Mesorhizobium onobrychidis: one gene and its partner. Each later gene encodes a partner of the first gene's protein in a complex. Links are inferred from orthologs where the notes say so. Each region holds a gene or a part of one and is shown on either strand. Other genes may lie near its edges.

Region 1 (4,821 bases):
CGTCAGTCTGCCTTGCGGCAATTTCTGCATCCGCCCCGGCCAGGTGACATTGGCCATCGCCTTGTCGGCGACGCGATGGCTGATCTCGAAGCCCGCCGCCTTGACCGCTGCAATCGCCGCCGCCGCATTGGCGAACTGGTGGCGCCCCGGCAGGCGCGGCGGCGACAGGTCCATCAGCCCGTCTTCGTCCTGATAGACCATCCGGCCGTTTTCCTCGAAGGCGAGGAAATCCTGGCCATAGACGAAGGCGGGACAGTCGAGCCGCTCGGCGGTTTCGATAAGCACCTGCAGCGCCGTTTCGCTTTCCTGCGCGCCGATAACCACCGGGCAACCGCCCTTGATGATGCCGGCTTTTTCGGCTGCGATCAGTTCGACACGGTCGCCGAGAAAGGATTCGTGGTCGAGCGAGACCGGCATGATCACCGACACCGCCGGGTCGCTGATGACATTGGTGGCATCAAAGCGGCCGCCGAGACCGACCTCGATGATGACGGCATCTGCCGGATGTTCGGAAAACAGCAGGAAGGTGACGGCGGTGAGGATTTCGAAGACGGTGATCTTCTGGCCTTCATTGGCTTTGGCGACGCGGGCGATGGCGTCGGCAAAGACCTTGTCCTCGACCAGCCTGCCGCCACCATCAGCGGCCAGCCGGTAGCGCTCATGCCAGTTCACCAGATGCGGCGATGTGTGGACATGGACGTGGTGGCCGGACGCTTCGAGCAGCGCCCGCGAAAACGCGGCGCAGGAGCCCTTGCCGTTGGTGCCGGCGATGTGGATGACCGGCGGCAGATGGTCCTGCGGATTGCCCAGCCGCTCCAGCAGCCGCGAAATGCGGTCGAGCGAAAGATCGAAGCCCTTCGGATGAAGCGACATCAGGCTTTCGATTTCGCGGTCGGCGGCAAGCGTGGTCATGGGAGAATCCTAGCGCATGACCCCGAAAATCGAAATCGATTTTCGGAAAGGATCATGCGCGAAATCAACATGCTACAGCGCCACGGATGGCGCGCAATCGCGGTTCGCGACGACGGATGTCGCGTCAGGCTTGCGGGCGTGCTTCCGCCGGGAGCGCCACCGGCGGCAGGATTTCCGGTTCCAGCGCCTTTTCTTCTTCCGGCAGCTTGAGCAGCATCTTCAGGAGCCGCGCGATCGTCTGGCGCATCTCCAGCCGAGACACCACCATGTCGACCATGCCGTGCTCCATCAGATACTCGGCGCGCTGGAAGCCGTCGGGCAGTTTTTCCCTGATGGTCTGCTCGATGACGCGCGGCCCGGCAAAGCCGATCAACGCGCCGGGCTCGGCGATGTGCACGTCGCCCAGCATGGCGTAGGAGGCGGTGACGCCGCCGGTGGTCGGGTTGGTCAAGACGACAATATAGGGAAGGCCGGCTTCCTTCAGCCGATCGACGCCGATCGTGGTTCTCGGCAATTGCATGAGCGACAGGATGCCTTCCTGCATGCGGGCGCCGCCGGAGGCCGCGAACAGGATCAGAGGCCGCTTGCGTTGCACTGCGACCTCGAAGCCACGAACGATGGCGTCGCCGGCGGCCATGCCGAGCGAGCCGCCCATGAAGGCGAAGTCCTGCACAGTCACCACCACCGGCAGGCCTTCGACGGTCCCCAGCGCATTGATGATCGCGTCCTCCAGCCCGGTCTTGGCCTTGGCCTCCTTCAGCCGGTCGGTGTAGCGCTTCTCGTCGCGGAATTTCAGCGGATCCTGCACCACCTTGGGGTTTTCGAGCATCTCGTACTTGCCGTCGTCGAAGAAGAATCTCAGCCGCTCCTTGGCCGAGATCTTCATGTGATGGCCGGAGGACGGGATGACGAACTGGTTCTGCTCCAGGTCCTTGTGGAAGACCATCTCGCCGGTCTCCGGATCCTTGATCCAGAGGTTCTCAGGCATGTCGGTGCGCCGGCCGAGCATCGAATTGATCTTCGGGCGAACGTAGTTGGTGATCCAGTTCATCGCTTCGGCTCCTGTCCTGACGAAGAGTTAGACCATGATCCCGAAAAGTGGAAACCGGTTTCGCTGGAGATCATGGTCAACCAGAAGATCAAGACTATTCGGCGGCAGCAAGGCGGGCTGCGCGCACGCCTTGCGAAAGCCCGCTGACCAGCGTGGCGACCGCCTCGGCCGGGTCGGCGGTCTTTTCGCCCTTCGGCCCCAGAACATTGGCGACCGCATTGACGATCGCGGTGCCGACGACGACGCCGTCGGCCGACGCCCCGATGATGCGTGCCTGCTCGGCGGTCTTGACGCCGAAGCCGACGCAGACCGGCAGGTCGGTATGGCCCTTGATGCGCGTGACCGCCGCCGCCACCTTGCCGGTGTCGGCAAGCGCCGAGCCGGTGATGCCGGTCATCGACACGTAATAGACGAAGCCGGAGGTGTTCTGCAGCACCTTGGGCAGGCGCTTGTCGTCGGTGGTCGGCGTCGCCAGCCGGATGAAATTGATGCCGGCCTTCAGCGCCGGAATGCAAAGCTCCTCATCCATTTCCGGCGGCAGGTCGACGACGATCAGACCGTCTATGCCGCTGGCCAGTGCATCCCTGAGGAAGCGGTCGACGCCGTGGATGTAGATCGGATTGTAGTAGCCCATCAGCACGATCGGCGTTTCCTGGTCGGCGGCGCGGAATTCCGACGCCATCTTCAGCGTCTTGACCAGCGTCTGGCCGCCTTTCAGCGCGCGCAGGCCGGCCGCCTGGATCGCCGGGCCGTCGGCCATCGGATCGGAAAACGGCATGCCCATTTCGATGATGTCGGCGCCTGCCTTGGGCAGCGCCTTCATGATCGACAAAGCGGTGTCGTAGTCCGGGTCGCCGCTCATGAAATAGGTGACCAGTGCCGGGCGGCCTTCGGCCTTCAGCTTGGCCATGCGGCGGTCGATGCGGGTGGTCATGATCAGATCTCCATGCCCAGCATATTGGCCACCGTATGCACGTCCTTGTCGCCGCGGCCGGACAGGTTGACGATGACGATCTGGTCCTTGTCCATGGTCGGCACGATCTTCACCGCATGGGCGATGGCATGGGCGGATTCGAGCGCCGGAATGATGCCTTCGACGCGCGTCGTCAGCTGGAACGCCTCGAGCGCCTCGTCATCGAGGATTGGCACATAGTCGACGCGGCCACTGTCGCGCAGCCAGGAATGCTCCGGCCCGACGCCCGGATAGTCGAGACCGGCCGAGATCGAATGCCCGTCCATGATCTGCCCGTCGGCATTCTGCAGGAGATAGGTGCGGTTGCCGTGCAGAACGCCGGGCGCGCCGGCATTCATCGAGGCGCAATGCTCGATGCCGTCGAGGCCACGGCCGCCGGCCTCGATGCCGATGATACGAACGTCTTTGTCGTCAAGGAAGGGATGGAATAGGCCGATGGCGTTCGAGCCGCCGCCGACGCAGGCGATGATCGTGTCCGGCAGCCGGCCTTCCTGCTCGAGGATCTGGGCGCGCGCCTCGATGCCGATCACCGACTGGAAGTCGCGCACCAGCTCCGGATAGGGGTGCGGGCCGGCGGCGGTGCCGATCAGGTAATAGGTGTCCTCGACATTGGTCACCCAGTCCCGAAGAGCTTCGTTCATGGCGTCCTTCAGCGTGCCGTGGCCTGCGGTCACCGGCCGCACCTCGGCGCCGAGCAGCTTCATCCGGAAGACGTTCGGGCTTTGCCGGGCGACGTCGGTAGCGCCCATATAGACAACGCACGGAAAGCCGAAACGCGCCGCCACCGTTGCCGACGCCACGCCGTGCTGGCCGGCCCCGGTCTCGGCGATGATACGCTTCTTGCCCATGCGCTTGGCCAGCAGGATCTGGCCGAGACAGTTGTTGATCTTGTGCGAGCCGGTGTGGTTCAAATCCTCGCGCTTGAAATAGACCTTCGCGCCGCCCCCGAGGCCCTTCGCCGAGGAAACCTCACGAAGATGTCTGGTCAGTCCTTCGGCGAAATAAAGCTTCGACGGCCGCCCGGCGTAGTGGGTCGAGAGATCCGTCAGCTCGGCCTTGAAATCCGGGTCGTCCTTGACCTCGTTCCAGTGCCGTTCCAGGTCGAGGATCAACGGCATCAACGTTTCGGCAACGAAACGACCTCCGAAGATGCCGAACATGCCCTGCTCGTCGGGTCCGGTGCGGAAGGAATTGGGTATCGCCGGCTTGTTCATCGCCGATCTCCTACTTCTTGTTTTGGACATGTCCTTGTCGGAAAACCGGTTTCCACTTTTCCGGGACATGCTCCGGGTTCTATCCTTCAGGCGGCGCGGTTGTCACGCGCTGCCCTGACGGCCCGGAAAAACTGTTCGATCAGCGCCGGATCCTTGACGCCCGGCGCGCTTTCCACACCTGAGGAAATGTCTAATCCGGGCGGGTTGGCAAGCCGAAGGGCATCGCCGATATTGGCGGCGTTGAGCCCACCGGAAAGCATGTAATCGACGCCTGCGTCAAGGCCGGCCAGAACGCGCCAGTCGAAGGCAATGCCGTTGCCGCCCGGCAGTTCCGAACCTTTCGGCGGCTTGGCGTCGAACAGGAAGCGGTCGGCAATGCCGACGAAGGGTCTTATCCGCTCCAGGTCGGCAGCCTCGCTGACCGGCAGCGCCTTCATCACCGGCAGGCCATAGCGGGCCTTGAGCTGCGCCACCCGCTCGGGCGTTTCCGAGCCATGCAGCTGCAGCATGTCCGGGCGCATTTTTTCGACGATTTCGTCCAGAAACGCATCGCCGGCGTCGACCGTCACGGCAACCGCCTTGGCCTTGCCGGTCGCCGCTTCGCGCAAGCGGCCGGCTTCCGCCGGCTCGACATAGCGCGGGCTTTTGGCAAAGAAAATAAAGCCGACATG
Region 2 (4,837 bases), 4.3 Mb from region 1 along the record:
TCTGGCTGAAGGGCTGCAAGCAGAAGTCGGAGGTGCCGGCACCCGACGCTGCTAAATCCAATTAGAGCGCCAGGCGCGAGGGATCCCCTGTTCGGGATCACATACTGAGCTTCCGGAACCGCCTTATTCTCCGTGCGTTGGTCATGGCTGGCGGTACGGAGATGTTCCCATGATGGCCAACAAGGACGAACTCCTCGACCTCGAAAGAGGGTTCTGGACCGGCGACGCTGCCTATTTCAAAGCCAATGCCGACACCGAATGCCTGGTGGCTTTCCCGCAGATGGCGCAAACGATGAGCAACGCCGATCTGGCCGAAACCGCGACGGATCCGAACCGCTGGCGCGATCTCGATATCGATCTCAAGGGCATCATCGAGCCGGGCAGCGACATCGTCGTGCTGACCTATGAGGCCCATGCCACTCGCGAGAATGGCGAGCCTTATGCGGCGCTGGTCAGCACCGGCTATGTCCATCGCGTCAATGGCTGGAAGATGATGTTCCACGCGCAGACGCCTCTTGAGCCTGCCGCAAAAAACTGACCTGGCGCAGATCACGGGAAAAAGACCGCTTCGCCCTTCAGCGCGTCAGCCAGCATCTTTTCGTATTTGCCCCTTGGCACGTCAACCGCGCCGAAACGTTTGAGGTGCTCGGTGGTGAACTGCGTGTCGAGCAGCGCAAAGCGCCGTTCCTTCAGGCGCTCGACCAGATGCACCAGGCAGACCTTCGACGCGTCCGTTTCCCTGGCGAACATGCTTTCGCCGAAGAACACCCGGCCGAGCGACACGCCGTAGAGGCCGCCAACCAGCCGACCCTCACGCCAGGCTTCGACCGAATGGCAATGGCTCATCCGATGGAGTTCGACATAGGCCTCGCGGATCGGCGCATTGATCCAGGTCGACCGGCGATCCTCGCGCCTCTCAGCGCAGCCATCGATCGTCGCCTCGAAGTCGAAATCGAAACGGATGTCGAACAGGTTTTTTCGGATCGCCTTCCTCAGGCTTTTGGGCGTGTGAAAACCATCGAGAGGGATGATGCCGCGCGTCTCCGGCCGTACCCAGAACACTTCGGGATCTGTGGCGCTTTCGGCCATCGGAAAGACGCCCGAGGCGTAGGCCTTGAGCAACAGGTCGGTCGGGATGCGATAGCCTGGCGCGTAGGGACGGGTCATCGCGACATTATATTCTATAAGTTCACGACCTAATCCTCTTTGGCCAGATATTTTTCCAGCCAGTGGATGTCATACTCGCCATTGGCGATATCGGCATTGCCGACGAGATCGCGAAACAGCGGCAGCGTCGTCTTGATGCCGTCGACGACGAATTCGTCGAGCGCCCGCCGCAGCCGCATCATGCATTCGACGCGGTTGCGGCCGTGCACGATCAGCTTGCCGATCAGGCTGTCGTAGTAGGGCGGGATCTTGTAGCCGGAATAGACGCCGGAATCGACACGGATGCCGAGGCCGCCCGGCGTGTGGAAGTGGGTGATCGTGCCGGGCGAGGGCGTGAAGGTGCGCGGATCCTCGGCATTGATGCGGCATTCGATGGCATGGCCCTGGAAGCGGATCTCTTCCTGGCGCACCGAAAGCCCGCCGCCCGAGGCGACGCGGATCTGCTCATGCACGAGGTCGATGCCGGTGATCGCCTCCGTCACCGGATGCTCGACCTGCAGGCGCGTGTTCATCTCGATGAAATAGAACTCGCCGTTCTCATAGAGGAATTCGATGGTGCCGGCGCCGGAGTAGCCGAGATCGGCGATCGCCCTGGCACAGACGCCGCCGATATGCGCGCGCTCCTCGGCATTGAGCGCCGGCGAGGGCGCCTCTTCCCAGACCTTCTGGTGGCGGCGCTGCAGCGAGCAGTCGCGTTCGCCGAAATGCACGCCGCGGCCGGCACCGTCACCGAACACCTGCACCTCGATGTGGCGCGGCTTTTCGAGATACTTCTCGATGTAGACGGCGTCGTCGCCGAAGGCGGCACCGGCTTCCGAGCGCGCCGTCTGCAGCGCGACGACAAGATCGGCTTCGCTGCGCGCCACTTTCATGCCGCGTCCGCCGCCGCCGGCCGACGCCTTGATGATTACAGGATAGCCGATCTCGGCGGCGATGCGCCTGGCTTCCTTTTCCTCGGTGACCGCGCCGTCGGACCCTGGCACCACCGGAATGCCAAGACGCTTTGCGGTGCGCTTGGCCTCGATCTTGTCGCCCATGATGCGGATGTGATCGCCGGACGGGCCGATGAAGGTGATGTTGTGTGCGGCGAGGATATCGGCGAATTTGGCATTCTCCGACAGGAATCCGTAGCCCGGATGCACCGCGTCGGCGCCGGTGATCTCGCAGGCCGCGACGATCTGGTGGATGTTGAGATAGCTGTCGCGCGACGGCGGCGGGCCGATGCAGACGCTCTCGTCGGCGAGCCGCACATGCATGGCGTCGGCGTCGGCGGTCGAATGCACCACCACCGTCTGGATGCCGAGCTCCTTGCAGGCGCGCAGCACTCTCAGAGCGATTTCGCCGCGATTGGCGATGAGGATTTTCTGGAACATTTTTCGGCTGTTCCCGGCTCTACTCGATCACGACGAGCGGCATGCCATATTCGACCGGCTGCGCATCCTCGAACAGGATCGCCGTCACCGTGCCGGCACGGGGCGAGGGGATCTGGTTCATCGTCTTCATCGCCTCGATGATCAGCAGCGTCTGGCCTTCCTTGACCTGCTGGCCGACTTCGATGAACGCCTTGGCGTCGGGCGACGGCGCCAGGTAGGCGGTGCCGACCATGGGCGAGGCCACCGCATTCTTGGACACGTCGGCCGCTGCCGGGGCGGCTGCGGCCGACGGCTGCGCTGCCGGCGGCGCATAGGCGGGCTGCGGTACGGCGACCGCATGGACGGCCGGCGCCTGTCGCGACACGCGCACCTTCAAGTCGCCCAGCTCGACCTCGATCTCGGTGAGGTTGGTGTCGTTCAGTATGCCCGCCAGATCGCGGATAAGCTGCTGGTCAACACCATTCTTCTTTATCGACATTTTCGAGCCTTCTGTTTGTTGGCCGGTCATAGACGTGCGGCCAGCGCCTGCAGCGCCAGTGTGTAGCCGAGCGACCCGAACCCGCAGATCACGCCGACGGCGACCGGCGAGACCATGGAGACGTGGCGGAATGATTCCCGCGCGTGGATGTTGGAAAGATGAACTTCGGCGACGGGCAATGGCGCGACTGAGCGGATGGCGTCGTGAATGGCGATCGAGGTGTGGCTGTAGGCGCCCGGATTGATGACGATGCCGACAGCCTTGTCGGCGGCTTCCTGTATCCAGTCGACGAGGTCGCCCTCATGGTTCGACTGACGGAAATCGATCTCGAGCCCAAGCGCCGCACCTGCCTGCTTGCAATCGTCGGCGATCGCGGCAAGCGTCTTGCCGCCATAGATGCCCGGCTCGCGCTTGCCGAGCGCGTTGAGGTTGGGACCGTTCAGGACGAAAACAGTTTTCAAAATGCCGACCTTTTTCCCAGTGTGGTTTTGAATCCGAAATTCGCAATACCTTGGAGCAGCGCTTTGAACGAATTTCGGATTCAAAGCCACACTGGCAATTTATACATTTCTGATGTGGTGGATTTGAAGTTCCTGAACGCTGATGCCACCAAAGTAGCAGGAACTTCAAATCCACCACATCAGCGCCGGCATCAGTCGGCGCGCCGGACCTCTATAATGGGCTTAGACGCCTGCGAAAAGAGCGCAAGTGGGTTCTTTCGCTGTCCACAACAGGCGGAAAATGGCTTGCGCCGAAACCGATCAGAGTGCGGCCTTGGCCGCCTCGATCTTCTCCGCCAGCACTTCCTGGCCAAGCGCCCCGAACACCACCTCGTTGCCGACCACATAGGAGGGCGTTCCGGTTATGGCCAGCTTGTTGGCAATGTCATAGGTCTTGGAGAGGGCCTCGGCGATCGACGGATCCTTCATCTTCTCGCGCAGCGTCGCTTCGTCGGCGCCGAGCGAAAGCGCTACCTTGATGGCCGCCGCTTCGGTGGCGCGTCCCTGGGCGCCGAGCAGCGCGTTGTGGAACTCGCCGTATTTCTCCGGCATCATCAGGTGGAAGGCCATCGAGACGACGCTCGCCTTCTGCGAATCCGGGCCGAGGATCGGGAACTCCTTGAGCACGAAGCGCAGGTCCGGATCGGCTGTCGTCAGCGTCTGCATGTCCTCCATGGCGCGTTTGCAGTAGCCGCAATTGTAATCGTAGAACTCGACGATGGTGACCTTGCCGTTCGGATTGCCGACGACGCCGTCGAAGGCCGAGTTGAAGATCTGGTCCTTGGCATTTTTGATGATGGCGAGACTGGCGACGCGCTGCGCCTCCTTCTGCTTGGCCTCGAGCGCTTCCTGAGCCTCCAGCAGCACTTCGGGGTTCTTCAGGAGATAGTCGCGGATGATGCCTTCGACTTCGGCCCGGTCGATCTTGGTGTCGGCGGGCGCCGCCTGGGCGATCTGCACGGCATCGGCCTTTGCCGTCTGCGGACTTCCGGTCACGAACCCGAAACCCAGCATGGCGAGAGCGACCGCCACGCCCGTGGTGCCCAGCAGAATTGCCTTGTTCATCGTCCCTAATCCTCTTGCCTGGTTTCCGGCCCGATTGGTCTGACCTCGATTGGTCCGACTACATGTCGCCGCGCACGGCCGGAAGGTTCACTTTTTCTTGCCTGATGGTGCGTAGTTTATGATGTCCTGCGCGCGGATCCAGCCCGGCTCGCCGCGCTTCATTTTCATCTGCGCGCGCATTGCGAAGATCTTGGCATCCTTGTAGGCGCCGGAATAGAAATGGCCTTCGGCGGTTGCAAGATCGGCGGCCGGAA

What was found. The genes of interacting proteins can lie anywhere in the genome.
Region 2: the proteins of accD (region 1) and accB are in contact, whole or in part, in a solved structure (PDB 8UXZ), measured with the Escherichia coli proteins. The link is inferred for Mesorhizobium onobrychidis from one-to-one orthologs.

The regions. Positions count from the first base shown.
Region 1 is NZ_CP062229.1:371,758-376,578, reverse strand. What follows is about bases 1-2,838. They hold accD (acetyl-CoA carboxylase, carboxyltransferase subunit beta), read right to left. Parts: upstream 1,964-2,838; coding sequence 1,037-1,963; downstream 1-1,036. Other genes in these bases: trpA (tryptophan synthase subunit alpha), read right to left, coding at 2,058-2,838; IHQ72_RS01735 (bifunctional folylpolyglutamate synthase/dihydrofolate synthase), read right to left, coding at 1-912. In the rest of the region: more of trpA, read right to left, coding at 2,839-2,897; trpB (tryptophan synthase subunit beta), read right to left, coding at 2,900-4,150; IHQ72_RS01715 (phosphoribosylanthranilate isomerase), read right to left, coding at 4,237-4,821.
Region 2 is NZ_CP062229.1:4,641,201-4,646,037, reverse strand. What follows is about bases 1,290-4,143. They hold accB (acetyl-CoA carboxylase biotin carboxyl carrier protein), read right to left. Parts: upstream 3,019-4,143; coding sequence 2,560-3,018; downstream 1,290-2,559. Other genes in these bases: IHQ72_RS23120 (DsbA family protein), read right to left, coding at 3,780-4,143; aroQ (type II 3-dehydroquinate dehydratase), read right to left, coding at 3,045-3,479; accC (acetyl-CoA carboxylase biotin carboxylase subunit), read right to left, coding at 1,290-2,540. Also shown: IHQ72_RS23150 (DUF2155 domain-containing protein), read left to right, coding at 1-65; IHQ72_RS23145 (hypothetical protein), read left to right, coding at 170-538; aat (leucyl/phenylalanyl-tRNA--protein transferase), read right to left, coding at 550-1,167; more of accC, read right to left, coding at 1,197-1,289; more of IHQ72_RS23120, read right to left, coding at 4,144-4,583; IHQ72_RS23115 (M48 family metalloprotease), read right to left, coding at 4,671-4,837. UniProt on the Escherichia coli protein: This protein is a component of the acetyl coenzyme A carboxylase complex; first, biotin carboxylase catalyzes the carboxylation of the carrier protein and then the transcarboxylase transfers the carboxyl group to form malonyl-CoA.